Regions from separate parts of the Streptomyces sp. NPDC041970 genome, predicted to be linked through region 3. Evidence: riboswitches for the same ligand, from Rfam matches in the RefSeq annotation. Region 3 holds a riboswitch; each other region holds the start of a gene.
What was found. A riboswitch is a leader RNA that binds a small molecule or an ion and turns the genes downstream of it on or off. The one in region 3 is predicted to bind cobalamin.

Region 1 (9,870 bases), on a different contig from region 3:
GCCGTTCTCGCCCGTGGTGACGCTGCCGGCCTCCCAGGCCTGGCCGTAGATGACCGCGGCCTTCTCGTTGGCCATGACGTTGGCGTGGTCCTGCTCGTCCTTCGTCTGGTCGGCCTTGTTGTACTTCTTGACCAGGTCGACGAAGTGCTGGATGCCCTTCTGCGACTCGGGCGAGGACAGGGCGCCCTTCCACTCCTTGGCGCCCTCGTCGTAGGTGGCGATCTTGCCACCGTAGGCGGCGACGTAGGACATCGCGGCGTACCAGTAACGGCCCGGGTAGTAGAGCGCGGAGGCGCGCTTGTCCTTCTTCGCCAGTTCGGCGGCGACCTTGTCCATCGCGGCGAGGAACTCGGTCTCGGTCTGCGGAAGGGCGTCGCTGCCGGTGCCGGCCTTCAGCATGTCCTTGTTGTAGACGGCCAGGCGGGCGCTCGCGTAATACGGAACGCAGTAAGTCTTGCCCTCGAAAGAGCACGTGTCCTTCAGACCCTTGATCCAGGTGTCCGAGTTCTCGTACTTCTTGGGGTCGATTTCTCCGAGAGCACCATTGAGGATGTACTGCATGGTCTCGGTGTTGCCGAGTTCGACGACGTCCGGGAATTTGTCGCCACCGAGGGAGGTGTCCAGCTTCTTGACCTTGTCGGCCCACTGCTGGTACTGCACCTTGACCGTGACGCCCGGGTACTTCTTGTTGAACTCGGCGTTGACGTCCTTGACCAGTTCGGGCCAGGTGGACTGGGCCTCGCCCATGAGCCAGACCGTCAAGGTCTCCTTACGGTCCTTGGGGTTCTTCGACGATGCCTTGTCGTCGGAACCACACGCCGCGACCGAAACCAACATGCCCGCGACACCGATAGCCGCGATGAGCTTGCGCTTCACGTCAAACCCTCCTCAGGGATGCTGCAACCCCACCCACCGCGAAGACATTCGACGAGTTCTGCTGGGGCTGGACCTGGTCTTTAATGGTTTAGACCAGTACCGGGAGCTTGGCCTAGACCTTTAGGGGTGTCAAGGGTGTATAAGAAGTGCACTCGCGTCCGTTATAGGACCGACACCTAAGGGAGGGCGACGACCCGTGACCGGACCGTGCCACCATGTGAGCCGCGACAGACGGAGGAGCCGGTGACGGCAGCAACGCAGCAGTCGGGAAGGCGGGCCATGGGCGCCGACGGGGACAGTACGGGGAGCGAGACCGGCAACGGTACGCGCACGGCGCGCGTTCCGAAGTACTACCGGCTCAAGCGACACCTCCTCGACATGACGGGCACCCTGCCGCCCGGCACCCCCGTACCGCCCGAACGCACCCTGGCCGCCGAGTTCGACACCTCGCGCACCACCGTGCGCCAAGCCCTCCAGGAGCTGGTCGTCGAGGGCAGGCTGGAGCGCATCCAGGGCAAGGGCACCTTCGTCGCCAAGCCGAAGGTGTCCCAGGCGCTCCAGTTGACGTCGTACACCGAGGACATGCGCGCCCAGGGGCTGGAGCCGACGTCCCAACTGCTCGACATCGGCTACGTGACGGCGGACGACACCCTCGCCGGCCTGCTGGACATCTCGACGGGCGGGCGGGTGCTGCGCATCGAGCGGCTGCGGCTCGCCAGCGGGGAGCCGATGGCGATCGAGACCACGCACCTTTCGGCCAAACGCTTCCCGGCGCTGCGCCGTTCGCTGGTGAAGTACACCTCTCTCTACACCGCGCTCGCCGAGGTGTACGACGTCCGGCTCGCGGAGGCCGAGGAGACGATCGAGACCTCCCTCGCCACCCCGCGCGAGGCCGGGCTGCTGGGCACGGACGTGGGCCTGCCGATGCTGATGCTCTCCCGCCACTCGGTCGACGGCCGGGGCGAGCCGGTGGAGTGGGTGCGCTCGGTCTACCGGGGCGACCGCTACAAGTTCGTGGCCCGGCTCAAGCGGCCGGCGGACTGACGGGGCCGGACGCGACGGCGCGGCACGTGCGGGGCGGTGGCCCCAGGGGGCAGCCGTCCCCTGGGGCCACCGCTCATTTCCGGTCACGCGGGGGCGTCCGCGGTGACGCCGTACCGGTACGGCGAGCGCCCTGCCGTCCGCCGCGGCGGACGCGGTCGCGCCGGGCGGTGAACCGCGTCGGCGGCGCGCCCGTGCCCTCGCGCGAGACAGCACCGTTGCCGGACCGCAATGCGGACGGGGGTGACGCTGAGCGGACGTGTCCCCTAGATTTCCTGCCCATTGCACCGGTGATCAGCGAGGGGACGGAGTCACCACATGCCCGACGTCACAGAGGCGAAACCCCCGGTTCCACCCGCACCAGGACGGCGGGCGCCGTCCGCCAGGACCATCGCCGTCTGGAGCCTGGTGGCCCTGGTCGGCGCGGTCGGCTGGGCGACCCTGGCGCTCTCGCGGGGCGAGGAGGTCTCGGCCGCCTGGATGCTGGCCGCGGCCCTCGGCTCGTACGCCATCGCGTACCGCTTCTACTCCCGGTTCGTCGCCGACCGGGTGCTGAGGGCGGACAAGAACCGCGCGACCCCCGCCGAACTGCTGGACAACGGCGTCGACTTCCACCCCACCGACCGCCGCGTCCTGTTCGGCCACCACTTCGCCGCCATCGCCGGGGCGGGCCCGCTGGTCGGGCCCGTGCTCGCCGCGCAGATGGGCTACCTGCCCGGCACGATCTGGCTCGTCGTCGGCGTCATCTTCGCCGGCGCCGTCCAGGACATGGTGACGCTCTTCTTCTCCACCCGCCGCAACGGCCGTTCGCTCGGCCAGATGGCGCGCGACGAGATCGGCCCGGTCGGCGGGATCGCCGCCCTGGTCGCGGTCTTCGTCATCATGATCATCCTGCTCGCGGTGCTGGCGCTGGTCATCGTGAACGCGCTCGCCCACTCGCCCTGGGGCGTCTTCTCCATCGGCATGACGATCCCGATCGCCCTCTTCATGGGCGTCTACCTGCGGGTGCTGCGCCCCGGCAAGGTCAGCGAGGTCTCCGTCATCGGCGTCGCGCTGCTCCTGCTGGCCATCGTCGCCGGCGGCTGGGTCGCGGAGTCCTCCTGGGCGGACTTCTTCACCCTGGAACCGGGCACGCTGGTCGTCTGGATGATCGTGTACGGCTTCCTCGCCTCCGTGCTGCCCGTGTGGCTGCTGCTGGCCCCGCGCGACTACCTCTCCACCTTCATGAAGGTGGGGACGATCGGGCTGCTGGCCCTGGGCGTGGTCGTGGCGATGCCGGCGCTGAAGATGCCCGCGGTCACCGACTTCGCCTCCAGCGGCTCGGGGCCGGTCTTCGCCGGCTCGATGTTCCCGTTCGTCTTCATCACCATCGCCTGCGGCGCGCTCTCCGGCTTCCACTCCCTGGTCTCCTCGGGCACCACGCCGAAGATGGTCCAGAAGGAGACGCAGATCCGGATGATCGGCTACGGCGCCATGCTGACCGAGTCGTTCGTGGCGATCATGGCCATGATCGCCGCCTGCATCATCGACCCCGGCCTGTACTTCGCCATCAACGCGCCCGCCGGCGTGATCGGCGACACCGTCCAGTCCGCCTCGGAGGCCGTGGCCAACTTCGGCTTCAGCATCACCCCGGACGCCCTGGCCCAGGCCGCCGAGGACGTCGAGGAGCAGAGCCTGCTCTCGCGGACCGGCGGCGCGCCGACGTTCGCGCTCGGCATGGCGGAGATCTTCTCCGCGGTGATCGGCGGCGCCGGCATGAAGGCGTTCTGGTACCACTTCGCCATCATGTTCGAGGCGCTGTTCATCCTCACCACCGTGGACGCCGGCACCCGTGTCGGCCGCTTCATGCTCCAGGACATGCTGGGCAACGTGCACTCGTCGTTCCGCAACGTCAGTTGGAAGCCGGGCGTCTGGTTCGCCAGCGCCGTCGTGGTCGGCGGCTGGGGCTACTTCCTCTGGGTCGGCGTGCACGACCCGCTGGGCGGCATCAACCAGCTCTTCCCGCTCTTCGGCATCGCCAACCAGTTGCTGGCCGCCGTCGCGCTGGCCGTCTGCACCACCCTGCTGGTCAAGTCCGGCCGGCTGAAGTGGGCGTGGGTCACCGGCGTTCCGCTCGCCTGGGACGTGGCGGTCACCCTCACCGCGAGCTGGCAGAAGATCTTCTCCGACGACGTGAAGATCGGCTTCTTCGCCCAGCGCGACAAGTACCAGGCGGGCATCGACGCCGGAGAGGTGCTGCCGCCGGCCAAGACCATGGACGACATGCGGACCGTCGTCACCAACTCCACCGTCGACGGCGTGCTCTGCGCGCTCTTCGCGCTCCTCATCATCGTGGTCCTCGTGGACGCGGGCCGGGTCTGCTTCAAGGCCGTCCGGGCGCCGGAGACCGTCCGGCTCCACGAGACGCCGTACGTCCGGTCCCGGTTCGTGGCCCCCGCGTCGCTGATCGCGACCAAGGAGGAGAAGGCGGAACTGGCGGCGGCGGGCGTCGGCCCCGAGGGGGGCCGGCGCAAGGAGGCCGCCGGCGCGGAGAGCCGGTCGTGACCGGGAGGCGCCATGACCGCGCGTGACGTCCGCCGGATCGCCGGCCGCATCCGCTGGTACGTCCGCGAGCTGACCGGCGAGTCGGCGTACGACCGGTACGTGGCACACCGCCGGGCGCACGACCCGGACGCCCCCGTCATGACCCGCCGCGCCTTCGAACGGAGCCGCACGGACGCCCGCGAGGCGGACCCCCGCGAGGGCTTCCGCTGCTGCTGAGCCGCACCGGCCGGAACCGGGGCCGCCGCACCCCTCCCAGGGGCGCGGCGGCCCCTTTCCGCGTCCCCGTACGGCTCCACGCGCCCCGCCGAGCCGGCGGAAACCGGGGCGCCCGCCCCCCAGCCGCGGCACACGCCGACACAACATGTGGGGGCCGTCCTGGGGGGCGGCCCCCACATGTATGCTCAACCTCGCTGTCGCCGCAGGGGAATCCGGTGCGAATCCGGAACTGTCCCGCAACGGTGTGATCGGTGCGCCCACACGCGCCCGAAGTCCGAAGACCTGCCGACAGCGCGTCCGGCTCGACCCGAACCGGACGCCAGACGTCCGGGCCTCGCGGAAGGCCGGTGGACGCCGTCAGCAGTGCCTCCCCGCCCTCGCGGGCCGTGCGCCGCCCGGCTCCCCCTGCCCGCCGCCGGCCCCAGCCGAGCGAGGGAGAGCCCCATGGCCATCGCGTCCGCCGATCCGGTCTCAGCCGCCGAATCCGCCGCACCCGCAGCGTCCGCCGAGTCCGCGGCCTCCGCCCCCACCGAGGCGGTCCCGGACGGCGGTCCCGGCGCCGCCCTCCTGCGGACCCTGACCGACCTCACCGCCGACCTGCCCGACACCGACCCCGGACGGGTCGCCGCCGCCGCGCTGCGCGGGCGCAACGCCCGCTCCGACGAGGCCGAGCTGCGCTCGCTGGCCACCGAGGCAGCCGCGGGGCTGATCGCCGAGGACCCGGCGTACTCCCGGCTCGCCGCCCGGCTGCTGACCCGCGCGATCGCGGACGAGGCCGCGGGCCAGGGCGCGACGTCCTTCTCCGCCTCGGTGGCGGTGGGCCACCGCGAGGGCCTGATCGCCGACCGCACCGCCGCCTTCGTCGCGCTCCACGCGGCCGCGCTCGACGGCCTCGTCGAGAAGGCGGCGGCCGAGGGCGCCGACGACCGCTTCGGCTACTTCGGCCTCCGCACCCTGCACAGCCGCTACCTGCTGCGCCACCCGCACACCCGCCAGGTCGTCGAGACCCCGCAGCACTTCATGCTCCGCGTGGCCGCCGGCCTCGCCGAGGACGACTCGGTGCGGGCGCTGGACGAGGTCGCGGCGCTCTACGGGCTGATGAGCCGGCTGGACTACCTGCCCTCCTCCCCCACCCTCTTCAACTCCGGCACCCGGCACCCGCAGATGTCCTCCTGCTATCTGCTGGACTCGCCGAAGGACGAGCTGGACTCGATCTACGACCGCTACCACCAGGTGGCGCGGCTCTCCAAGCACGCGGGCGGCATCGGCCTGTCGTACTCGCGCATCCGCGCGCGGGGCTCGCTGATCCGGGGCACCAACGGGCACTCCAACGGCATCGTGCCGTTCCTGAAGACGCTGGACGCCTCCGTCGCGGCGGTGAACCAGGGCGGCCGCCGCAAGGGCGCGGCGGCGGTCTACCTGGAGACCTGGCACGCGGACATCGAGGAGTTCCTGGAGCTGCGCGACAACACCGGCGAGGACCAGCGGCGCACCCACAACCTGAACCTGGCGCACTGGATCCCGGACGAGTTCATGCGCCGGGTCGACGCGGACACCGACTGGTCGCTGTTCTCCCCCGCCGACGTGCCGGAGCTGGTCGACCTGTGGGGCGACGCGTTCGACGCCGCCTACCGCGCGGCCGAGGCGAAGGGGCTGGCCCGCAAGTCGATGCCGGCCCGTGAGCTGTACGGCCGGATGATGCGGACCCTCGCGCAGACCGGCCAGGGCTGGATGACGTTCAAGGACGCCTCCAACCGGACCGCGAACCAGACCGCCGAGCCGGGCCGGGTCGTGCACTCCTCGAACCTGTGCACGGAGATCCTGGAGGTCACCGACGACGGCGAGACGGCCGTCTGCAACCTGGGCTCGGTCAACCTGGGCGCGTTCGTCGCGGACGGGGCGATCGACTGGGAGCGGCTGGACGCCACCGTGCGCACCGCCGTGACCTTCCTGGACCGGGTGGTGGACGTCAACTTCTACCCGACCGAGCAGGCCGGGCGCTCCAACGCCCGCTGGCGGCCGGTGGGCCTGGGCGCGATGGGCCTCCAGGACGTCTTCTTCCGGCTGCGCCTGCCCTTCGACTCCCCCGAGGCCCGCGCGCTCTCCACGAAGATCTCCGAGCGGATCATGCTGGCCGCCTACGAGGCCTCCTGCGACCTCGCCGAGCGGTCCGGCCCGCTGCCCGCCTGGTCCGAGACCCGCGCCGCCCGCGGGGTGCTGCACCCCGACCACTACGCCGTCGAGCCGCACTGGCCCGAGCGCTGGGAGGCGCTGCGCGCCCGGATCGCCACGACCGGTATGCGCAACTCGCTGCTGCTGGCCATCGCGCCGACCGCCACGATCGCCTCGATCGCCGGGGTGTACGAGTGCGTCGAGCCGCAGGTCTCCAACCTGTTCAAGCGCGAGACGCTCAGCGGGGAGTTCCTCCAGGTGAACGCCTACCTGGTGGCGGAGTTGAAGCGGCTCGGCGTGTGGGACGCCCGCACCCGCGAGGCGCTGCGCGAGGCGAGCGGCTCGGTGCAGGGCTTCGCCTGGATCCCCGAGGACGTGCGGAAGCTGTACCGCACCGCGTGGGAGATCCCGCAGCGCGGCCTGATCGACATGGCGGCGGCCCGTACGCCCTTCCTCGACCAGAGCCAGTCGCTCAACCTGTTCCTGGAGACGCCGACGATCGGCAAGCTCTCCTCGATGTACGCGTACGCCTGGAAGCAGGGGCTGAAGACGACGTACTACCTGCGCTCGCGCCCGGCGACCCGGATCGCGCGCGCCGCGTCCGGCGCCGTCCCGGCCGCCGCGCCCATCCCCGTACAGCAGGCGGCGTCCGACGCGGACGCCCTGGCCTGCTCCCTTGAGAACCCCGAGTCCTGCGAGGCCTGCCAGTGACGCACCACGACGAGAAGAACCTGCTCGACCCGGGGTTCGAACTGACCCTGCGCCCCATGCGCTACCCGGACTTCTACGAGCGGTACCGGGACGCGATCAAGAACACCTGGACGGTGGAGGAGGTCGACCTGCACTCCGACGTCGCCGACCTCGCCAAGCTGTCGCCGGGCGAGCAGCACATGATCGGGCGGCTGGTGGCGTTCTTCGCGACCGGCGACTCGATCGTCTCGAACAACCTGGTGCTGACGCTGTACAAGCACATCAACTCCCCCGAGGCGCGGCTGTACCTGTCGCGGCAGCTCTTCGAGGAGGCCGTGCACGTCCAGTTCTACCTGACGCTGCTGGACACCTACCTGCCCGATCCGGACGACCGGGCGGCGGCGTTCGACGCGGTGGAGGAGATCCCCTCGATCCGCGAGAAGGCGCGGTTCTGCTTCCGGTGGATGGACTCGGTGGAGAAGATCGACCGGCTGGAGACGAAGGCCGACCGCCGCCGCTTCCTGCTGAACCTGATCTGCTTCGCCGCGTGCATCGAGGGGCTGTTCTTCTACGGTGCGTTCGCCTACGTGTACTGGTTCCGCTCGCGCGGCCTGCTGCACGGTCTCGCCACGGGCACCAACTGGGTCTTCCGTGACGAGACGATGCACATGAACTTCGCGTTCGAGGTCGTGGACACCGTCCGCAAGGAGGAGCCGGACCTCTTCGACGACGCGCTCCAGCAGCAGGTCACCGACATGCTGAGGGAGGCGGTCGAGGCGGAGCTGCAGTTCGGCCGCGATCTGTGCGGCGAGGGCCTGCCGGGGATGAACACCGAGTCGATGCGCCAGTACCTGGAGTGCGTCGCCGACCAGCGGCTCGTGCGCCTCGGCTTCCCGGCGGTCTACGGCTCGCAGAACCCGTTCTCCTTCATGGAGTTGCAGGGCGTGCAGGAGTTGACGAACTTCTTCGAGCGCCGCCCGTCCGCCTACCAGGTGGCGGTGGAGGGGTCGGTCGCGTTCGACGACGACTTCTAGGGGTGTCCGGCGGGTCAGGGCCGGACACCCCTAGGCCCTGGCCCGGCGGCCGCGGGGCAGGCGCCGCGCGGCCGCGGCGGGCCGCGCGGCGCGCCCCGGCTCGGGGGGCCGCGACCGCGGGCGGGCGGCCTCCCGCAACTGGCGGTCGATACGGCGTTCCCGCGCGATCCCGACGGCGGAGGGCGCGAGGACGAGGGCGAAGAGGGCGGCGACGACGAGGTAGTCCAGGAGTGTGTCCATGACTCCACCCTGGCCCGGTCGGGAGGATCACGGCAGTGGCAGCACTGCCATGGATCGTCGAATTACTGCCACACTGGGTCCATGCTGAACAATGTCGCCGTCCTGCTCATGGACGAGGTCCACCCCTTCGAACTCGGCGTGCTCTGCGAGGTGTTCGGCCTCGACCGCAGCGACGAGGGACTGCCCGTGCACGATTTCGCGGTGGTCTCCGCCGAGGGCCCGGTCCTGCGCACCCATGCGGGCTTCACCATCGGCACGCCGCACGGCCTGGACCGGCTGGAGGAGGCCGACCTCGTCGCCGTGCCGGCGGGCAGCCACTTCATGGACCGGGAGTACCCGCGGGAGGTCCTCGACGCGCTGCGCCGGACCGTGGAGCGCGGGGCGCGGGTGCTGAGCGTCTGCTCGGGGGCGTACGCCCTCGGCGCGGCCGGCCTGCTGGACGGCCGCCGCTGCACCACCCACTGGCGGTACGCGGCGGACCTGGCGCGCCGCTACCCGCGGGCGGTCGTCGAGCCGGACGTGCTGTACGTGGACGAGGGCCCGGTGATCACGTCGGCGGGCACCGCTGCGGGGATCGACGCCTGCCTGCACCTGATCCGCCAGGAGTACGGGCAGGAGGCGGCGAACACCGTCGCCCGGCGGATGGTGGTGCCGCCGCACCGGGACGGCGGCCAGGCGCAGTACGTCAACCGGCCGCTGCCCCGCAGCGCGTGCGACACGGTCGGCTCCACGCTGGTGTGGATGGAGCACCACCTCGACCAGGAGATGAGCGTGGAGCAGTTGGCCGCGCAGGCGCACATGTCGCCGCGGACCTTCGCCCGGCGGTTCCAGCAGGAGACCGGGACCACGCCCTACCGCTGGCTGCTGCGGCAGCGGGTGCTGCTGGCCCAGCATCTGCTGGAGTCCACGGACCGGACGATCGAGACGATCGCGGGGCAGACGGGCTTCGGCACGGCGGCGACCCTGCGCCACCAGTTCGTCCGGGCGCTCGGCACCACGCCGAACGCCTACCGCCGCACGTTCCGGGGCCCGGCGGTCGGCGCCGCCTGAGCGGACG
Region 2 (11,269 bases), on a different contig from region 3:
GCGGACGGCCAGCGGCAGCAGGGCGGCCGGGACGCCGCGGGCGACGGCCAGGGCGCGCAGGGTGACGGGCCAGTCCAGCACCGGGGAGTCGAGGACGAGGCCGCTGATCCGGTCGCGGAGCGGGGATTCGACCGCCGCGTGCAGCGCCATCGTCGCGCCGGTGGACCAGCCGTGCACGATCACGCTCGCGGCCCCGTGGCGCAGGGCGTGGCGGACGGCGGCGTCCAGGTCGCGCCACTCGGAGGCCCCGAAGTGGCCGAGGCCCTCGGCGGGGCGGGGGGCGCCGGCGTCGCCCCGGTAGGCGAGGTCGAGCACCGGGAAGCCCTGTCCGCGCAGGAAGCCCATCAGGTTCATGGGGTGCGCCCGCGTGGTGCCCAGGCCGTGCAGGGTGATGACCCAGATGTCGCGGGCGCCGGGCACGAACCAGGCGGGCAGGGTCCCCAGCTCGCCGGGAATCTCCACCTCGCGGTACTCCAGCCCGAGGTCGCCGAGCGGGTCCTCGCTGTACAGCTCGGGCGTGAGCCTGACCCGCGCGCCCGGTTCGAGGACGCCGCGGCCGACCCGTTCCAGCCGGCGTACGACGGTGTCGGCGGCGCCGGCTCCCGCGAGGACCGGTCCGACCACCGCGTGGACCCCCGGCCCGGTCAGCCCGTACGTGCCGGGCCGGAGCGCGGAGAAGGAGCGGGTCAGCGCGACCTGCCCGGCCGCCGCGGCGTGCACGGTGAGTCGGCGGTCGGCCGGGAGGGGCCGGGTGGACGCGGCCTTGAGGGCGGCGTCGCCGGCGTACCGGCCGGCCGCGACCGCTGCCGCACCGGCGCCGAGGATCGTGGTGACGGCCGTTGCCGTCGCGGTTGCCGGGCGCACGGCTCCAGTGTCGTGGGGCGCGCGGCGCGGTGCCAGCGGGCGGGGCCGTCCGGGGGGGCGCGGGCGCGGGGAACGGCTCGGGCGGCGGTCGGGCGCCGCCGCGTCAGCCGGGTTGGCCGTACCCCTTGAGCGCTTCGGCCACCTCGTCGAGCTGGGCGGCGGTGAGGAGGGCCGGGGTGCGGCCGGGCACGGAGGCGGCGACGAGCCAGAGCCGGCACAGCCACTCCAGTTGGGCGGTGCGCTCGTACGCCTGGTCGAGGGTGTCGCCGTAGGTGACGGTGCCGTGGTTGGCCAGCAGGCAGCCGGTGCGGTCGCGCAGGGCGGCGAGCATGGCGTCCGCCAGCTCCTGGCTGCCGTAGCGGGCGTAGGCGGCGGTCCGGACGGGGCCGCCGAGCAGGGCCGCCGCGTAGTGGACGAGCGGCACCTCGGGCAGGAGCGTGGAGACGGCGGTGGCGTGCACCGCGTGGGTGTGGACGACGGCCGCGGCGCCGGTGTGGCGGTAGATCGCCAGATGGAGGGGGAGTTCGCTGGTCGGCGCGAGGTCTCCGAGGACCCGGCGGCCCTCCAGGTCGACGCCGACCGCGTCGCGGGGGCCGAGCCGGTCGTAGGGCACCCCGCTGGGCGTGACGAGGACGAGGTCGCCGACGCGGGCCGACACGTTGCCCGAGGCGCCGACGACCAGGCCGTCGGCGGCGCTCCGGCGGGCCGTCCCGACGACGTCCCGCCAGGTCTGTTCGATCGCGTCCCGTGGGTGTTCGCTCGCGCTCATGCGGAGAGCGTAGGCGCGGCCCCGGAAGGGGTCGGGGCGGGGCCGGCGGCGGAGGGGGCGGGAGCGGCGCGGCGGGTGTGCGTCGGGGGCGGGCCGGGGCGGCGGCGGACGGTAACCGGAACGCCGGTTCCGGCATGACAAGGGTCTCTTTCGAGTGAAGAACACCCGCCCGAAAACAGTGGTCCACCGGGGACCGGCGAGCGCCTCGCCCCCCGCCCCACCGGCCCTCCTTCCCCTTCCCGCCCCGAAGCGGAATATCCGGGCCCCGTTTCGGATCACCATGAAGCCCCGCCCAGTTCATCTTCCGTTCATTCAGGTTGCCTACGGTCCACGAGCCACTGACGTCGAACGATTGCCTGGGTAAATGGAACACATCACGCTGCTGCTCGCGATCGTGATCGCGACAGCTCTCGTGTTCGATTTCACGAACGGTTTCCACGACACCGCCAACGCGATGGCCACCACCATCTCGACCGGCGCCCTGAAGCCCAAGACGGCGGTGGCCATGTCCGCCGTCCTCAACCTGATCGGCGCGTTCCTGTCGGTGGAGGTCGCCAGGACGATCTCCGGCGGGATCGTCGACGAGGACGGCCTCAGAACCGAGGTCATCTTCGCGGCGCTCGTCGGCGCGATCCTGTGGAACCTGCTGACCTGGCTGGTCGGGCTCCCCTCCAGTTCGTCCCACGCCCTGTTCGGCGGTCTGATCGGCGCGGCGGTCATGTCGGCCGGCTGGTCCTCGATCAACGGCGGCACCGTCGTCACCAAGGTGCTCCTCCCGGCGATCGCCGCCCCGCTGGTGGCCGGTCTCGCCGCGATGCTGGCCACGAAGCTGACGTACCGCATCAACCGGAACGTCACCGACGAGAACCAGCTCGCGTCCACGGCCAAGGGCTACCGGGCCGGGCAGATCGCCTCCGCCGGCCTCGTCTCGCTCGCCCACGGCACCAACGACGCCCAGAAGACGATGGGCATCATCACCCTGGCCCTGGTCACCGGCGGCGTCCTCGCCCCCGGCTCCAACCCGCCGATGTGGGTCATCGTCTCCGCCGGCGTCGCCATCGCGCTGGGCACCTACCTGGGCGGCTGGCGCATCATCCGCACCATGGGCAGCGGCCTGACCGACCTGAAGCCGCCGCAGGGCTTCGCCGCCCAGACCAGCGCGGCGACCGTCATCCTGGCCTCCTCGCACCTGGGCTTCTCGCTCTCCACCACCCAGTCCTGCTCCGGCGCCGTGATGGGCGCGGGCCTGGGCCGCAAGGGGGGCGTGGTCCGCTGGTCCACCGCCACCCGGATGTTCGTCGCCTGGGGGCTGACGCTGCCGGCGGCGGGCCTGGTCGGCGCGGGCGCCGAGTTCCTGACCAAGCAGGGCCCCTGGGGCATCACCGTCACGGCGGCCCTCCTCGTCGCGGGCTCCGGCGCCATCTGGCTGGCCTCGCGCCGCAAGCCGGTCGACCACACCAACGTCAACGACGCGGCCGGGGACGCCGAGCCGCAGGGCGTCGTCACCACCGCCATGGCCGCGGTCGCGCCGCCGCCCGCGGGCGCTCCCGTCTCCGAACCCATGATGACCGCCCTCCCGGCCCCGAGCACGACGCCGGACGGCCCGGCGCGTCCGCCGGCCACGGTGTAAGGACAGATCCGCATGAAAATCGACTGGGCAGCACTCGCCTCCGTCTTCGGCGTCAGCCTCGTGGTCACCGTCGCGCTGGTCGGCCTCTTCACCCTCGGCATCGTCGGGCTCTCCCAGCGGTCCGCCCCGGCCGGAAGCACCGGCGCCGGCCGGTCGGCCACGCCGGCGCGCGTCGGCGCGTACGCCTGCTTCGCGCTGTGCGCGGCGGCGGTCGTGTACGGGATCTCGCTGATCGTCGCCTGACGCCCCCCCCCCCCGCCTCCTCGGGTCGGGCGCGCCTCGGCGCGTCCGACCCGATGTGCGTCCGCGCACAGTGCCCGCCCGTAGGTCAACAGCAAGTTGACGGGTGTTCTCGCAGCGTGGTGGACTGCCGGAGCCATTCACGGCGACAACAGAGGAAGCCGGTGCGAATCCGGCGCGGTCCCGCCACTGTCACCGAGGAGCACTCCCCCATCCGGACGCCACGGCCCGTCGAGCACGGGTTGGAAGGCCGGGGGAACTGCGGATTCGGGAGCCAGGAGACTCTGGTCGCCGTCACGTCGAACCAGGGCGCGGACCCTGAGTTAAGGACCTACGCCATGCCCGGCCGCAGCGCACCGCCCCCCGTGTCCCCTCCCGCCGGAACGCCCCGATCCACGACGGGCTGAGCCGTGCGTGCCGATCGCCTCTTCGCGTACGGCGCCACGGCCGGGCTGATCGCCGACGCCCTGTTCGGCGACCCCCGCCGGGGCCACCCCGTCGCCGGTTTCGGCCGGGCCGCCGCGCGGGCCGAATCCCTGCTCTGGGCCGACGACCGGGGCCGGGGCGCCCTGCACGCCCTCGTCTGCGCCGGCGGCGCCGCGGGGGCCGCCGCGCTGGCCGCCCGTGCGGTCCGCGACCGCCCCGCGCTCGCTCTGGGGCTGACCGCCGTCACCGCCTGGTCGGTCGTCGGCGGCGCCTCGCTGGGCCGGGAGGCCCGTGCCGTCGGCGACGCGCTGGCCGCCGGGGACCTGGCGGCGGCCCGCGAGCGGCTGCCGCACCTGTGCGGGCGCGACCCGCACGCGCTGGACGCTCCGCAGATCGCCCGCGCCGTCGTGGAGTCCGTCGCCGAGAACACCTCGGACGCCGTCGTCGGCGCGCTGGTGTGGGGGGCGGTCGGCGGTGTGCCGGGGTTCGTGGCGTTCCGGGCGGTGAACACGCTCGACGCGATGGTCGGCCACCGCTCGCCCCGCCACCTCCGCTACGGCTGGGCCTCGGCCCGCCTGGACGACGTCGCGGGGTGGCCCGGCGCCCGGTTGACGGCCGCGCTGGCCGTGGTGGCGGGCGGGCGGCCCACGGAGGCGCTACGGGCCTGGCGGGCGGACGCGGGACGCCATCCGAGCCCGAACGCCGGACCGGTGGAGGCCGCCTTCGCCGGGGCGCTCGGCGTACGGCTGGGCGGGACGCTGGCGTACGCCGGGCGCGTCGAGCACCGTCCGGTGCTGAACGGGGCGGCCGGACGGGCCGTGCGGAGTACGGACATCGAACGCGCGGTGCGGCTGTCGCGCCGGGTGAGTGCGCTGGCCCTCGGCGTGTGCGTGGCGGGCCGGCTGATCGCGGGACGGAAGCGGGGGCGGGGATGAGCGGCGGACTGCTGGTCGCGGGTACGACGTCGGACGCGGGCAAGAGCGTCGTCACGGCGGGCATCTGCCGGTGGCTGGTGCGCCGGGGCGTGAACGTCGCGCCGTTCAAGGCGCAGAACATGTCCCTGAACTCCTTCGTGACCCGCGAGGGCGCGGAGATCGGGCGGGCCCAGGCGATGCAGGCCCAGGCCGCCCGTGTGGAGCCGACCGCGCTGATGAATCCGGTGCTGCTCAAGCCGGGCGGCGACCGCTCCAGCCAGGTGGTCCTGATGGGCCGTCCGGTCGGGGAGATGAGCGCCCGCGGCTACCACGGCGGCCGCCAGGAGGCCCTCTTCGCCACCGTCACGGACTGCCTGGAGCAGTTGCGGTCCACGTACGACGCGGTGATCTGCGAGGGTGCGGGCAGCCCGGCCGAGATCAACCTGCGGCGCACCGACATCGTCAACATGGGCGTCGCCCGAGCCGCCCGCTTCCCCGTGCTGGTGGTCGGGGACATCGACCGGGGCGGGGTCTTCGCCTCGTTCTTCGGGACGACCGCGCTGCTGGACGCCGAGGACCAGGCGCTCGTCGCGGGGTACCTCGTGAACAAGTTCCGGGGCGACGTCTCGCTGCTGGAGCCGGGGCTGGACATGCTGTACGAGCTGACCGGGCGGCGGACGTACGGGGTGCTGCCGTTCGCCCACGGGCTCGGCATCGACGAGGAGGACGGCCTGCGGGTCTCGCTGCGCGGCGCGGTGCGCGAGTCGGTCGTCGCGCCCCCGCACGGCGAGGACGTGCTGCGGGTCGCGGTCTGCGCGGTGCCGCTGATGTCGAACTTCACGGACGTGGACGCGCTGGCCGCCGAACCGGGCGTCGTCGTGCGGTTCGTCGACCGGGCGGAGGAGCTGGCCGACGCGGACCTGGTCGTCGTGCCGGGCACGCGCGGCACGGTGCGGGCGCTGGCCTGGCTGCGGGAGCGGGGGCTCGCGGACGCGCTGGCGCGCCGGGCGGCGCAGGGCCGCCCGGTGCTGGGGATCTGCGGCGGGTTCCAGGTGCTCGGCGAGCGGATCGAGGACGAGGTGGAGTCGCGGGCGGGCGTCGTGGACGGGCTCGGGCTGCTGCCCGTGCGCATCCGCTTCGACCGGGCCAAGACGCTGGCGCGGCCGGTCGGTTCGGCGCTCGGGGAGCCGGTGGAGGGGTACGAGATCCACCACGGCGTCGCCGACGTGCGGGGCGGCGAGCCGTTCCTGGACGGGTGCCGGGTGGGCGCGGTGTGGGGGACGCACTGGCACGGCTCGCTGGAGAGCGACGCGTTCCGGCGGCGGTTCCTGGCGGAGGTGGCGCGGGCCGCGGGCCGGCGGTTCGTGCCCGCGCCCGACACCAGCTTCGCCGCCCTGCGGGAGGAGCAGTTGGACCGGCTCGGGGACCTGGTGGAGGAGCACGCGGACACCGACGCGCTGTGGCGGCTGATCGAGGGCGGGGCGCCGGCGGGGCTGCCGTTCGTGCCTCCGGGGGCGCCGCGGAGCTCCGCGGCGCCCGGCGGCGCGGAGGGGGCGGCGGGCCGGGACGCCGTCCCGGAACCGCCCGAGGAGCCCGGACGCGCCCGGCCCCAGACGCCGAGAAGTGAAGCCGAAGTTCTTGTCAACGAGGAGGCCATGTGAGCACGCCGTATCCCTTCACCGCGATCGTCGGGCAGGACGACCTGCGGCTCGGGCTGCTGCTGAACGCGGTCAGCCCGGCCGTCGGCGGGGTGCTCGTACGGGGTGAGAAGGGCACCGCCAAGTCCACCGCCGTACGGGCCCTCGCCGCGCTCATGCCCCCGGTGTCCGTCGTGCCGGGGTGCCGGTTCTCGTGCGACCCGGCGGCCCCCGACCCGGCGTGCCCGGACGGGCCGCACGCCGGCGCCGCCGGGGTGTCGCGGGCCGCGCGGACCGTGGAGCTGCCGGTCGGGGCCTCCGAGGACCGCCTCGTGGGGGCGCTCGACATCGAACGGGCGCTCGCGGAGGGCGTGAAGGCGTTCGAGCCGGGGCTGCTGGCCGACGCGCATCGCGGCATCCTCTACGTGGACGAGGTCAACCTCCTCCACGACCACCTGGTGGACCTGCTGCTGGACGCGGCGGCCATGGGCGCCTCGTACGTCGAGCGCGAGGGCGTCTCCGTACGCCACGCGGCGCGGTTCCTGCTCGTCGGCACGATGAACCCGGAGGAGGGCGAGCTGCGGCCGCAGTTGCTGGACCGCTTCGGGCTGACCGTCGAGGTGGCCGCGTCCCGTGAGACCGACGAGCGGGTCGAGGTCGTGCGGCGCAGGCTGGCGTACGACGACGACCCCGCGGGCTTCGCGGCGCGCTGGGCCGCCGAGGAGGGGGCGCTGCGGGAGCGGATCGCCGCCGCGCGCGCCCTGCTGCCCCGCGTCGTGCTGGGCGACGGCGCGCTGCGGCAGATCGCCGCGACCTGCGCCGCGTTCGAGGTGGACGGGATGCGCGCCGACATCGTGATGGCCCGCACGGCGACCGCGCTGGCGGCCTGGGCGGGGCGCGACGAGGTGGTCGCCGACGACGTGCGGCGGGCGGCCCTGCTGGCCCTCCCCCACCGGCGGCGCCGCAACCCCTTCGACGCGCCGGGCCTCGACGAGGACCGGCTCGACCGGGCGCTGGACGAGGCGGCCGAGGAGAGCGGTGGGGACGGCGGCGAGCCCGGTCCCGATCCGGACCCCGATCCGGAACCCGACGGTCCCGGCCCGGACGGCGGCGGGGACGACGGCGGCGGTGGGGGCGGTGGTGTGCCGCCCCAGGGCGGCGCGGGCGACACGCCGTCGCAGGCCCCCGAGGGCGGCTCCGACGCGCCCGGCCCGGCCGCCGGGGCCGAACAGCGCCCGGTGGCCTCCGCCGAGCCGTTCCGCACGAAGGCGCTCAGCGTGCCGGGGCTCGGCGAGGGCGCGGCGGGCCGGCGCTCGCGCGCCCGCACCGAGCACGGCCGCACGACCGGGTCGCGCCGCCCGCAGGGGTCGCTGACCAAGCTGCACCTGGCCGCGACCGTGCAGGCCGCCGCCCCGCACCAGCGTGCGCGCGGGCGGTCCGGGCGCGGGCTCGTGGTGCGCCGGGACGACCTGCGCCAGGCGACCCGCGAGGGCCGCGAGGGCAACCTCGTCCTGTTCGTCGTCGACGCCTCCGGGTCGATGGCCGCCCGGCAGCGGATGAGCGCGGTCAAGGGGGCCGTGCTGTCGCTGCTGCTCGACGCCTACCAGCGGCGGGACAAGGTCGGCCTGGTCACCTTCCGGGGGAAGGACGCCGAGGTGGCGCTGCCGCCGACCTCGTCCGTGGACGCGGCGGCCGCCCGTCTGGAGTCGCTGCCGACCGGGGGCCGCACCCCGCTGGCCGCCGGGCTGCTGAAGGCCCACGACGTGCTGCGGGTGGAGCGGCTGCGCGATCCGTCGCGGCGGCCGCTGCTGGTCGTGGTGACGGACGGCCGGGCGACCGGCGGCCCGGAGCCGGTCGCGCTCGCGGGGCGGGCCGGACGGCTGCACCGCGCCGAAGGGACGGCCTCGGTCGTCGTGGACTGCGAGTCGGGGTACGTACGCCTCGGTCTCGCCGGGGAACTCGCCCGCGAACTGGGAGGCGCCGCCGTCACGCTCGACGAGCTGCGGGCCGACTCGATCGCCGGGCTCGTCAAGAACGTCACCGCAGCCGGGAGGGCCGCTTAATGCCGCAGGGACAGCCGATTTCGGTGCCGGACGACGGGCTCACCACCCGTCAGCGCCGCAACCGCCCGCTCCTCTTCGTCCACACGGGCGCCGGGAAGGGCAAGTCGACCGCCGCCTTCGGGCTCGCGCTGCGGGCCTGGAACCAGGGCTGGCCGATCGGGGTGTTCCAGTTCGTCAAGTCGGCGAAGTGGAAGGTCGGCGAGGAGAACGCGCTGAAGGTGCTGGGCGCGAGCGGCGAGGGCGGCTCCGTCGCCTGGCACAAGATGGGCGAGGGCTGGTCCTGGGTCCAGCGCGGTCTGCACGGCGACAACACGGACAACGAGGAGAAGGCCCGTGAGGGCTGGGAGCAGGTCAAGCGCGACCTGGCGGCCGAGACGTACAAGCTGTACGTGCTCGACGAGTTCGCCTACCCGATGCACTGGGGCTGGATCGACACCGACGAGGTGATCGAGGTGATGCGGAACCGCCCCGGCGTCCAGCACGTGGTGATCACCGGACGCAACGCGCCCGACAAGCTCGTCGAGGCCGCCGACCTGGTGACCGACATGACCAAGGTCAAGCACCCGATGGACGCGGGTCAGAAGGGGCAGAGGGGCATCGAGTGGTGAGTGTGCCCCGCCTGGTCATCGCCGCCCCGGCCTCCGGCAGCGGCAAGACCACCGTCGCCACCGGGCTGATGGCCGCCTTCGCCGCGCGCGGGCTGGCCGTCTCCCCGCACAAGGTGGGCCCGGACTACATCGATCCGGGCTACCACGCGCTGGCGACGGGCCGCCCCGGCCGCAACCTCGACGCGTACATGTGCGGTACGGAGCTGATCGCCCCGCTCTTCGCGCACGGCTCGGCGGGGTGCGACCTCGCCGTGGTCGAGGGGGTGATGGGGCTGTACGACGGCGCCTCCGGGCAGGGCGAGCTGGCGTCCACCGCGCAGGTGGCGAAGTTGCTGCGGGCGCCGGTGGTGCTGGTGGTGGACGCCTCCTCGCAGTCCCGTTCGGTGGCGGCCCTGGTGCACGGGTTCGCCTCCTGGGACCCGGAGGTGCGGATCGGCGGGGTGATCCTGAACAAGGTGGCCTCCGACCGCCACGAGGCCCTCCTGCGGGACGCGTTGGAGGAGTCGGGGCTGCCGGTGCTGGGCGTGCTGCGCCGGGCCCCGCAGGTGGCGACGCCCTCGCGCCACCTCGGGCTGGTCCCGGTGGCCGAGCGGCAGGGCGACGCGGTGGAGGCGGTGCGGGCGATGGGCGACCGGGTGCGCGCCGGGTGCGACCTGGACGCGCTGGCGGCGCTGGCCCGGTCGGCCCCCGCGTTGCCGGACGCTCCGTGGGAGCCGGCGGGCGGGGCGGTCGCCGGGGCGGCCCGGCCCGTCGTCGCCGTGGCGGGCGGGGCGGCGTTCACCTTCGCGTACGCGGAGCACGCGGAGCTGCTGGCGGCGGCCGGTGCGGAGGTCGTGGTCTTCGACCCGTTGCGGGACGAGAAGCTTCCGGCCGGCACGGCGGGGCTGGTGATCGGCGGCGGGTTCCCGGAGGTGTACGCCCCCGAGCTGTCGGCGAACGAGCCGCTGCGGCGGGCGGTGACGGAACTGGCCCTCGGCGGCGCTCCGGTGGCGGCCGAGTGCGCGGGGCTGCTGTACCTGGCGCGGGAGCTGGACGGGCGGCCGATGTGCGGGGTGCTGGACGCCGGGGCCCGGATGTCCGAGCGCCTGACGCTCGGCTACCGGGCGGCGGTGGCGGTGTCGGACAGCGCGCTGGCGGTGGCCGGGACCCGGATGCGCGGTCACGAGTTCCACCGGACGGTGCTGGAGCCGGGGGCGGGGACCACGCCCGCCTGGGGGATGCACCAGCCGGAGCGGCGGGTGGAGGGGTACGTCCAGCGGGGCGTGCACGCCAGCTATCTGCACACCCACTGGGCCGCGTCGCCCGGTGTGGCCCGGCGCTTCGTGGAGCACTGCCGGGCGCGGTGAGCCGGGGTGGTCCGGGGCGCGGCAGGGGGCGCGCTTCGGGCCCTGGGCGTACGCGGGCTCACTCCGCGACGCCGACGACCAGCCAGATGAAGCCCACGCCCCCGATGGTGCAGAGAAGAGTGGAGCGGGCGGGATGGGCGTGGTGCGCCTCGGGCAGGATCTCCGCAGCGGCCAGGTAGAGCAGGGCTCCGCCGAAGAAGCCGAGATAGCAGCCGAGCAGTTCCTCCGGAAGGGTGAACAGCAGCGTCGTCGCGGCTCCTGCGACCGGTGCCGCGGCGTCCGCGAACAGCATGAGGAGCGCCTTGCGGCGGGCGTTCCCGTAAAGACTCGTGAGGGTGTACGTGTTGAATCCGTCGGCGAAGTCATGACTGATCACGGCCAGCGCGACGGCCGCGCCCATTCCGCCGCCGACCTGGAACGCGGCCCCGAGCGCGATGCCGTCCATCAGGCTGTGGCCGACCATCGCGGCGGCCGCCGCCAGCCCCACCTGCGGCACGCGCTGCCCGCTCGCCCCGTGCGCCGCCTGGCGTACGGCGAGCAGCCGCTCGACCAGATGGGCCGCCAGGAAGCCGCCGACGAACAGCAGCAGGGCGGCGGGCACGCCGAACACGGGGCGGCCCGCGGCCTCGATCGCCTCCGGCAGGAGGTCGAGGCCGACCACGCCGAGCATCAGGCCGCCCGCGAAGCCGAGCACCAGGTGGCGGCGGTCGGTGACGCGTTGCGCGACCCAGCCGCCGGCCAGAGTCATCAGGAACGCGCCGAGCGCGACGAA
Region 3 (9,238 bases):
CGATGCCGACCACGTCGACCTCGGTCACCGACCGGTCGCGCAGCCACTGGGTGAGGCCGGTCCCGTTCTCGTCGGCGCCCTCGAACCCGCTGTACGCGGCGGCGTGCGCCCCCTTGTCGAAGACGGCGTCGATCGCCCCCGAGGCGACGGCGGGCGCGAAGTTCGGATGGAAGCCCACGCCCTCGGTGCCGGCGACGCAGTGCGCCGGCCAGGAACGCGTGAAGTCCGGGTCGGCGGAGAAGTGGTCGCCCGGATCGACGTGGCAGTCGCGGGTGGCCACCACATGGCGGTAGCCGGGTTGCGCGTCGCCGATCAGGTCGGTGATGGCGGCGGCGACGTCGGCACCGCCCGCCACCGCGAGGCTGCCGCCCTCGCAGAAGTCGTTCTGCACGTCGACGACGATCAATGCGCGGTGCATGGCGGGTGTCCTTCGGTGGGGGAGGGGGCGGGGGTCGGCGGGGTCGGTGGGTGGCCGGGGTCCGAGCCTACGGGCTGACCCGTCCTCCCTGACAGGGCGGCGTACGGCGGCGGTTGCCGGTGCGGCACGCGGCGCGGGGGCGTCCGTACAGGGCAGGAGGCGGGGCGCCGCGCGCCCGCCGGGGCGGCGGACCGCCCGTGCGGACCGGGCGCCGGGCCCCGGCCCGTCCGGGGCCCCGGCGGTGGAACGGAACGGTCCGGTGGGCCGGGAGGCCCGCCGGACCGCCCGGCCTCACACGTACACGGTCGGGATCACCGGCTCGCCCCGCGAGAGCTGGATCGCCGACATCGGCAGCCCGGCCCGCGCCCGTACGTGCCGCTCGCGCGCCGCCTCCAGCGGCTCGCGGGCGACCACCTCGCCGCCCCGCACCAGCTCGACCGCCAACTGCCGGTCGGCCAGGTCCTCGGGGACCGGGCCGGTGCCGATCACCTCGGCCTCGGCGACCCCGTGCTCGTCCAGCCGCCGCGCCGCCCACTTGCGCCCGCCGACCGACGACTTCGCGCCGAGCGACTTCTTCGCCACCGGCCGCAGCGGCTCGGCCGGGTCCGCCGAACCGCCGCGGGCGACCAGCTTGTAGACCATCGAGCAGGTGGGGTGCCCGCTGCCGGTGACGAGCTGGGTGCCGACCCCGTACGCGTCCACCGGGGCGGCGGCCAGCGAGGCGATGGCGTACTCGTCCAGGTCCGAGGTCACCACGATCTTCGTGTCCGCGGCCCCCAGTTCGTCCAACTGCTGCCGCACCCGGTGCGCGACCAGCAGCAGGTCCCCCGAGTCGATCCGCACGGCGCCCAGCTCCGGCCCCGCGATCTCCACCGCCGCCCGGACCGCCTCGGTCACGTCGTAGGTGTCGACCAGCAGCGTGGTGCCCCGGCCGAGCGCGTCCACCTGCGCCCGGAACGCGTCGCGCTCGGTGTCGTGGAGCAGGGTGAAGGCGTGCGCGCTCGTGCCGACGGTGGGGATCGCGTAGCGGAAGCCCGCCGCCAGGTCGGAGGTGGCGTCGAAGCCGCCGACGTACGCCGCGCGGGCCGAGGCGACCGCGGCCAGCTCGTGGGTGCGGCGGGCGCCCATCTCGATGAGCCGGCGGCCCCCGGCGGCGGCCGACATCCGCGAGGCGGCGGCCGCGATGGCGGAGTCGTGGTTGAGGATGGAGAGGATCACCGTCTCCAGCAGCACGCACTCGGCGAAGGAGCCCTCGACCCGCAGGATCGGGGAGCCGGGGAAGTAGACCTCGCCCTCCGGGTAGCCCCAGATGTCACCGCTGAAGCGGTAGTCGGCCAGCCACTGGAGGGTCGGCTCGTCGACGATGTTCCGCTGGCGCAGGAAGGCGATCATCTCGTCGTCGACGTGGAAGTTCTCCACCGCGTCCAGCACCCGGCCGATGCCCGCGACGACCCCGTAGCGCCGCCCCTCGGGCAGCCTGCGGGTGAACGCCTCGAAGACCGAGTGGCGGTCGGCGGTGCCGGCCCGGAGGGCCGCCTGCACCATGGTCAGCTCGTACTGGTCGGTGAAGAGCGCGGTCGACGGAACGCCGACCCGTCGCCCGAGGTCCGCTGAGTTCATGGCTGGGATGCTACCCCCTATTCGTCAAAGTGACGAGATGTGGGGTCCGTTTGTGCGCCCGCCCCGCCCGAGTGGCAGCATGGGACAGGTGAGCGTTGCTACCCCCGTAGAGATCGAACGTCCTGACTCCGCCGAGGAGGCCTTCCAGGTCCCCGAGCCGGACGTGCCGTGGGTGACGCTCGTCCACAACGACCCGGTCAACCTCATGAGCTATGTGACCTATGTCTTCCAGGCCTACTTCGGCTACTCGAAGGACAAGGCCCGCAAGCTCATGCTCGACGTGCACCAGAAGGGCCGTGCCGTCGTCTCCAGCGGAAGCCGCGAGGAGATGGAGCGCGACGTCCAGGCCATGCACGGCTACGGGCTGTGGGCCACCCTCACCCAGGACCGCGACTGACCGCGCCCGCCCGCCCTCCCCGCCCCGTTCGACCCACCATCGGAGTACCCATGGCCGGCCATTTCGAGGCCACCCCCGGCGGCGGCGCGGCCGTCGCGCTCGACGAGGTCGAGATCGCCATCCTGCGCTCCCTCGCCGTGCAACTGCTGGAACTGATCGGTCCGGGCGACGAGCCCGCCGACGGCGGCGACCCGCTCGCCGCGCTCTTCGCCGAGGGGCCCAGCAAGCCGCCCTCGGACCCCGCGCTCGCCCGCCTCTTCCCCGACGCCTACGGGGACCCCGGCGCCCCCGCCGACGAGGGGAGGGCCGAGGAGGAGCTGCGGGCGCTGTCCGCCGAGTTCCGCCGGTTCACCGAGCGGGACCTGCGCTCCCGCAAGCGGGAGGACGCCCTCGGCGTCGTGCGCACGCTGGACGCCCTCTCGCCCGCGGGCGACGGCGGGGCCGTGCTCACCCTCACCGGCGACGAGTGCCGCGCCTGGCTCGGCTCCCTCAACGACCTGCGGCTGACCATCGGCACCCGGCTGGGGGTCTCCGACGAGGACGAGGGCGAGGAGGGCTCGCTCTACCGGCTCCCCGACGACGACCCGCGCAAGCCCATGGTGATGGCCTACCTCTGGCTCGGCGCGCTCCAGGAGACGCTGGTCGACGCGCTCATGCCCTGAAGGGTGCCCGGCGGATCCTGACCGGGTCCACGGCACCCGGCACGGCGCCTCGCGGTGTTGCCGAAACGCCCGAATCGCACCGCGACGGGGGCATTCCAGCGCCGTGCGACGCACCGCACCGGACACCGCGGCCCGTCCGGCCCCGATCCGCCGGACACCCCCTAGGCGTGTGCGCGGGCGGGTTCGCTCAACGGATGCTCAAATCCGAGTAACGATCTCGTCACCTGAATAGCCGCCTATGCGGTGAATAGAAACTGTTGTCCGCCTTTCCCTGTGGTGTGCGCCACAGAATGTCCCGCGGTGTTCCGTGGCACCCGTGATAAATCTGCACGACCGCCCGGGAACGCCACCCCTGTTCCCGGAGGCGCTTTGAGTCGGCCGAACGCCGACAGCACTCCATACATATCCGGGGGGATCAGGACCTGATCCGCAGCCGTGTACGGCGCGGATCGGCGTGGAGAAAGGCGCACCACCATGACATCGGCGCAGGTCGACGACGGACAGGTCGACAAGGGACGGCCCGGCGGCGACGCCGGAAGCGGCGGCGAGGGCTACCAGCGCGGGCTGGGGGCCCGCCAGATCCAGATGATCGCCATCGGCGGAGCGATCGGCACAGGACTCTTCCTCGGCGCGGGCAAGGCCATCGACCGGGCCGGCCCCAGCCTCATCCTGGCCTACGCCATCGCGGGCCTGGTCATCTTCTTCATCATGCGGGCGCTCGGCGAACTGCTCATGTACCGCCCGGTCTCCGGGTCCTTCTCGGAGTACGCGCGGGAATTCATCAGCCCCTTCTTCGGATTCGTGACCGGTTGGACGTACTGGCTGTTCTGGGTGGTCACCGGAATCACCGAAGTCACCGCGGCGGCCACGTACATGACGTACTGGTGGGACATTCCGCAGTGGCTGTCCGCCCTCGTCTTCACCATCATTCTGTACGGCGCCAACCTGATCTCCGTGAAGCTCTTCGGCGAGCTGGAGTTCTGGTTCTCCATGGTCAAGGTCACCGCGATCATCGGCATGATCCTGATCTGCGCGGGCGTCCTCACCGTCGGGTTCTCCGACGCCGGCGACTCCGCGACCGTCGCCAACCTCTGGAACGACGGCGGCTTCTTCCCCAACGGCATCACCGGCACGCTCATGACGCTCCAGATCGTCATGTTCGCCTTCCTCGCCGTCGAGCTGGTCGGCGTCACCGCCGGGGAGTCCAAGGACCCCGAGACCGTGCTGCCCAAGGCCATCAACACCGTGCCGTGGCGCATCGCCGTCTTCTACGTCGGCGCGCTGATCATGATCCTGTCGGTCGTGCCGTGGACCACCTTCAAGCCCGGCGTCTCCCCGTTCGTGAAGGCCTTCGAGGAGATGGGGTTCAGCATCGGCGCGGCCATCGTCAACTTCGTCGTCCTGACCGCGGCGCTCTCCTCCTGCAACTCCGGCATGTACTCCACCGGCCGGATGCTGCGCGACCTGGCCCTCAACGGCCAGGGACCCCGGTCCTTCACCAAACTGACGAAGAACGGCCTGCCGCTCGTCGGCACCACGTTCTCCGCCGCCCTGATGCTCGTCGGCGTGTGGATCAACTACCAGTGGCCCGGCGAGGCGTTCACCTACGTCGTCTCGTTCGCGACGATCTCCGGCATGTGGGCCTGGATCATGATCCTGATCAGCCAGATCCGCTACCGCCGCCTGGCCGACAGGGGCGTCCTGCCGCAGTCCTCGTTCCGGGCCCCCGGCGCCCCGTACACGAGCTGGTTCGCGCTCGTCTTCATCGCCGGGGTCATCGTCATGATGGCCATCGACGCGGACGCCAGGATCTCGCTCTACTGCGCGCCCCTGTGGGCCCTCCTCCTCGGCGGCTCCTACCGGGTGCTCAAGGCGCGCAACCCCGACAACACCGCCTTCGGCACGCGCTGACGGCCCCCCGCGAACCCGGCACGACCCTCCCCCGGACCGCCCCGCGCCGCCCCAACGGCCACCGGCGTCCACCATGCGGGCCCCCGCGTACCACCCACCGGTACGCGGGGGCCCGCCTGCATATCCTGGCGCCATGCTGACCATCACCCAGGCGCTCCACGACCGGATCGTCGCCCACTCCCGCGCGGACCACCCCGACGAGGCCTGCGGAGTCGTCGCGGGCCCGGCCGGAACGGGACGCCCCGAGCGCTTCATCCCGATGCTCAACGCCGCCCGCTCGCCCACGTTCTACGAGTTCGACTCGGCCGACCTCCTCAAGCTCTACCGCGAGATGGACGACCGCGACGAAGAGCCCGTGGTCATCTACCACTCGCACACCGCGACCGAGGCCTACCCCTCCCGCACCGACGTCGCGTACGCCAACGAGCCCGGCGCCCACTACGTGCTGGTCTCCACCGCCGACACGGACGGCTCGGGCCCCTTCCAGTTCCGCTCGTACCGCATCGTGGACGGCGAGATCACCGAGGAGGACGTCCGGGTCGTCGAGGCGTACTGACCCCCGGCCCCTTCCCGGTATCGGGCGCCGCGCCCGCGCCCGTCTGGCACACTGCACCCCAGACCCGATCAAGGCGGCAGGCGCCAGGAAGCCGGTGAGAGTCCGGCACGGTCCCGCCACTGTGACCGGACCCCCTCCCGCGGGACGACCGCGCCGGAGGGGGTCCGGGAGTCAGGAACTGGCCCGCCGCCTTTCCCGCACCGACCAGGGGACGCGGAAATCCCCCGGAGAGGCCACGCCATGTCCCGGCGCACCCGCGCGCTCATAGCCGCCGTGCTGCTCCCCCTCGCCCTCACCGCCTGCTCCACCCCGACCGGCGCCGCCGGCGGCGGGGACCGGGCGGAGGCGGCGGGCCGCGGCTTCCCGTACACCGTCGCCAACTGCGGCGTCACCACCACGTACCAGGCCCCGCCGAAGCGCGTCGTCACCATGAACCAGCACGTCACCGAGATCATGCTGGAGCTGGGGCTGGCCGCGTCCCTCGTCGGCACCGCCTACCTCGACGACGAGGTGCTGCCGAAGTACGCGAAGGACTACGCCTCCGTCCCCGTCCTCGCCGAGGAGTACCCCTCCTACGAGCAGGTCCTCGCCGCCGACCCCGACTTCGTCTACGGCGGCTACGCCAGCGCCTTCGCCGCCAACGAGGGCCGCGGCCGCGAAGCGCTCGCCGAGTCCGGCATCGACACCCGGCTCAACACCGAGAGCTGCGCCACCGGCGGCGACCCGATGGACGCCCTCTACGAGGAGGTCCGCGAGGTCGGGCGCACCTTCGGCGTCCCCGACCGCGCCGAGGCGTGGATCGAGCGGGCCGAGGCCGACAACGCCGCCACCGCCGAGAAGCTGGCCGGCCTCGACCCCGTCTCCGTCTTCGTCTACGACAGCGGCGACAAGACCGCGTTCACCGCGGGCGGCAAGGGCATCGGCAACGAGCTGATCGAGCGGGCCGGCGGCACGAACGTCTTCGCCGACCTCGACAAGCCCTTCGGCGACGCCTCCTGGGAGAACGTGGTCGCCCGCAAGCCCGAGGCCATCCTGATCTACGACTACGGCGCCACCACCGTCGCCCAGAAGAAGAAGCGCCTCCTGGACGACCCGGCCCTCGCCGACGTCCCCGCGATCCGGAACAAGCGCTTCGCGGTCCTCCCGCTCTCCGACGCGGTCCTCGGCGTCCGCGTCCCCGCCGCCGTCGGCAAGCTCGCCGCCCAACTCCACCCCGCGGCGGACCGGGCGGCCACCCCGTCGTGACCTGCCGCACCCCCGCACCGCGGCGGCTGCTGCGCTACACCCTGGTGCTCGGCGTCCTCGCCGCGCTCCTCGCCGCCGCCGTGCTCGCCGCCCTCGCCCTCGGCTCCGTACGCATCCCGCCCGGCCAGGTCCTCGACATCCTGACGGGCCGGGCCGGCGCGAGCCCCTTCCGCACGATCGTCCTGGACGTCCGGCTGCCCCGCGTCCTGCTCGGCATCGTCGTCGGCGCCGGGCTCGCCGTCGTCGGGGCCGTCCTCCAGGCCCTCGTCCGCAACCCGCTGGCCGACCCGTTCCTCCTCGGCGTCTCCTCCGGGGCCTCCGCCGGGGCGGTGGCGGTGATCGTCCTCGGCATCGGGGCCTCGCTCGCCACCACCGTCACGATCCCCGCCGCCGCCTTCGCCGGCGCGCTGCTCTCGCTGCTGCTCGTCTACGCCCTGGCGCGCGGCGACGGCGGCCTCACCACCAACCGGCTCGTCCTCGCCGGCGTCGCCGTCTCCTACATCCTGTCCGCCCTGACCAGCCTGGTCCTCGTCACCTCCGCCCGCGCCGACCACCTCCAGGAAGTCCTCTACTGGACCCTCGGCGGCCTCGGCTCGGCCCGCTGGGACATGCTCGCGCTGCCCGCCGCCGTCCTGGTCGCCGGCACGGCGGTCCTGCTGACCCTCGCCCGCCCGCTCGACCTGCTCCTCGTCGGGGAGGAGGGCGCGACCGTCCTCGGCCTGGACACCGCGCGCTTCCGGGCCGCCGTCTTCGTCCTCGCCTCCCTGATGACCGGCGCGCTCGTCGCGTACAGCGGGGCGATCGGCTTCGTCGGCCTGATGGTCCCGCACATGGCGCGGATGGCGGTCGGGGCCTCCCACCGCGCGCTCCTGCCCGTCGTCGCGCTCGGCGGCGCGGTCTTCCTGGTCGTCGCGGACCTGGCCGCCCGGACGGTCGCCGCCCCGCAGGACGTCCCGGTCGGCGTCCTCACCGCGCTGACCGGCGGCCCGTTCTTCCTCTGGATGCTCCGCCGCCGCTCCGAAGGAGCCCCCGCATGACCCCCACCGCCCGCCGGGGAGCCCGCCCGTGACCACCCTGCGCACCGAGCACCTCTCGTACGGGACCGGCGAGGGGCGCCACCTCGTCGACGCGGTCGACCTCACCGCCGCCGACGGCGAGACCGTCGGCCTCGTCGGCCCCAACGGCAGCGGCAAGACCACCCTCCTGCGCTGCGTCTACGGCGCCCTGCGCCCCACCCACGGCCGGGTCCTGCTCGACGGCGACGACCTCGCCGCGCTCCCGGTGAAGGCCCGCGCCCGCCGCATCGCCACCGTCCCGCAGGACGGCCACGCCGGGTTCGAGCTGACCGTGGGCCAGGTCGTCGCGATGGGCCGCGCCCCGCACAAGCGGTTCTGGGAGGCGGACACCGCCGCCGACGCCGACCTGGTCGCCGCGGCCCTGGAGCGGGTCGGCATCGCCGCGCTCGCCCCCCGCGCCTTCGCCTCCCTCTCCGGCGGCGAACGGCAGCGGGCCCTGGTCGCGCGCGCCCTCGTCCAGCAGCCCTCCCTGGTGGTCCTGGACGAGCCGACCAACCACCTGGACATCCGCTACCAACTGGAGATCCTGTCCCTCGTCCGCGGGCTGGGCGCCACCAACCTCCTCGCGCTGCACGACCTGAACCTCGCCGCGTACTACTGCGACCGCCTCTACGTCCTCCAGGGCGGACGGGTCGTCGCCTCCGGGGCCCCCGCGGACGTCCTCACCGCCGACCTGCTGCACGAGGTGTACGGCGTCGCCGCCGAGGTCAGCGCCCATCCGAAGACCGGCGCACCCACCGTCGTCTACCTCCCCGAGGGCCGCGCCCGCCCCCATGTGTCCGCATAGTGGTCGCTCGGCATCCGCGATGTGGGACGACACTCGGGTTTCCGGGCCGGGAATCGATACGATGCCCGCATGGTTCCCCCTGACGTGAGCGACACGACGCCGGGCACGCCGCTCGTCGCGCGGCTGCACGTCGACCTGTGCCGGCTCGCGAGCGCCATCTGTCCCGCCCGCGGCCTGCCCGCGCACCGCACGGCCTGAGCCGCGGTCCGCGCGCCCGTCCGCCCGCACCACCCCCGCGCGGGGGCGAGAACGCGCGCCCCACGCCACCTCCCCGCTTTCGACAGGAGCCCACGCCATGGCCATCGAGGTCCGCATCCCGACCATCCTCCGCACCTACACCGACGGCGCCAAGGCCGTCGAAGGCACCGGGGAGACCCTCGCCGACCTCTTCGCCGACCTGGAGAGCCGCCACACCGGCATCCGTGAGCGCATCGTCGACGGCGAGCAGTTGCGCCGCTTCGTCAACGTCTACCTCAACGACGAGGACGTCCGCTTCCTCGACGGCATCAGCACCAAGCTCAACGACGGCGACAACGTCACCATCCTCCCGGCCGTCGCCGGCGGAA

Region 1: another riboswitch for cobalamin. It lies ahead of ACZ6EJ_RS27055 (ribonucleoside-diphosphate reductase subunit alpha); the one in region 3 lies ahead of ACZ6EJ_RS07780 (ABC transporter substrate-binding protein).
Region 2: another riboswitch for cobalamin. It lies ahead of ACZ6EJ_RS17250 (cobalamin biosynthesis protein); the one in region 3 lies ahead of ACZ6EJ_RS07780 (ABC transporter substrate-binding protein).

The regions. Positions count from the first base shown of each region.
Region 1 covers NZ_JBVJCD010000095.1:996-10,865, reverse strand. Annotated here, with positions in the region: gene ACZ6EJ_RS27075 (sugar ABC transporter substrate-binding protein) at 1-876, opposite strand, end outside; gene ACZ6EJ_RS27070 (GntR family transcriptional regulator) at 1,156-1,920, shown strand; gene ACZ6EJ_RS27065 (carbon starvation CstA family protein) at 2,236-4,461, shown strand; gene ACZ6EJ_RS27060 (YbdD/YjiX family protein) at 4,474-4,677, shown strand; cobalamin riboswitch at 4,859-4,981, shown strand; gene ACZ6EJ_RS27055 (ribonucleoside-diphosphate reductase subunit alpha) at 5,122-7,560, shown strand; gene ACZ6EJ_RS27050 (ribonucleotide-diphosphate reductase subunit beta) at 7,617-8,573, shown strand; gene ACZ6EJ_RS27045 (hypothetical protein) at 8,604-8,813, opposite strand; gene ACZ6EJ_RS27040 (GlxA family transcriptional regulator) at 8,895-9,863, shown strand.
Region 2 covers NZ_JBVJCD010000032.1:5,694-16,962, forward strand. Annotated here, with positions in the region: gene ACZ6EJ_RS17230 (alpha/beta hydrolase family protein) at 1-864, opposite strand, end outside; gene ACZ6EJ_RS17235 (class II aldolase/adducin family protein) at 968-1,633, opposite strand; gene ACZ6EJ_RS17240 (inorganic phosphate transporter) at 1,998-3,263, shown strand; gene ACZ6EJ_RS17245 (hypothetical protein) at 3,276-3,506, shown strand; cobalamin riboswitch at 3,611-3,809, shown strand; gene ACZ6EJ_RS17250 (cobalamin biosynthesis protein) at 3,914-4,864, shown strand; gene ACZ6EJ_RS17255 (cobyric acid synthase) at 4,861-6,504, shown strand; gene ACZ6EJ_RS17260 (putative cobaltochelatase) at 6,501-8,543, shown strand; gene cobO (cob(I)yrinic acid a,c-diamide adenosyltransferase) at 8,543-9,151, shown strand; gene ACZ6EJ_RS17270 (cobyrinate a,c-diamide synthase) at 9,145-10,497, shown strand; gene ACZ6EJ_RS17275 (ZIP family metal transporter) at 10,556-11,269, opposite strand, start outside.
Region 3 covers NZ_JBVJCD010000009.1:118,250-127,487, reverse strand. Annotated here, with positions in the region: gene ACZ6EJ_RS07810 (isochorismatase family protein) at 1-418, opposite strand, end outside; gene ACZ6EJ_RS07805 (nicotinate phosphoribosyltransferase) at 710-2,038, opposite strand; gene clpS (ATP-dependent Clp protease adapter ClpS) at 2,118-2,435, shown strand; gene ACZ6EJ_RS07795 (DUF2017 domain-containing protein) at 2,486-3,097, shown strand; gene ACZ6EJ_RS07790 (amino acid permease) at 3,572-5,008, shown strand; gene ACZ6EJ_RS07785 (M67 family metallopeptidase) at 5,142-5,564, shown strand; cobalamin riboswitch at 5,626-5,765, shown strand; gene ACZ6EJ_RS07780 (ABC transporter substrate-binding protein) at 5,805-6,809, shown strand; gene ACZ6EJ_RS07775 (FecCD family ABC transporter permease) at 6,806-7,846, shown strand; gene ACZ6EJ_RS07770 (ABC transporter ATP-binding protein) at 7,875-8,672, shown strand; gene ACZ6EJ_RS07765 (putative leader peptide) at 8,742-8,870, shown strand; gene ACZ6EJ_RS07760 (MoaD/ThiS family protein) at 8,968-9,238, shown strand, end outside.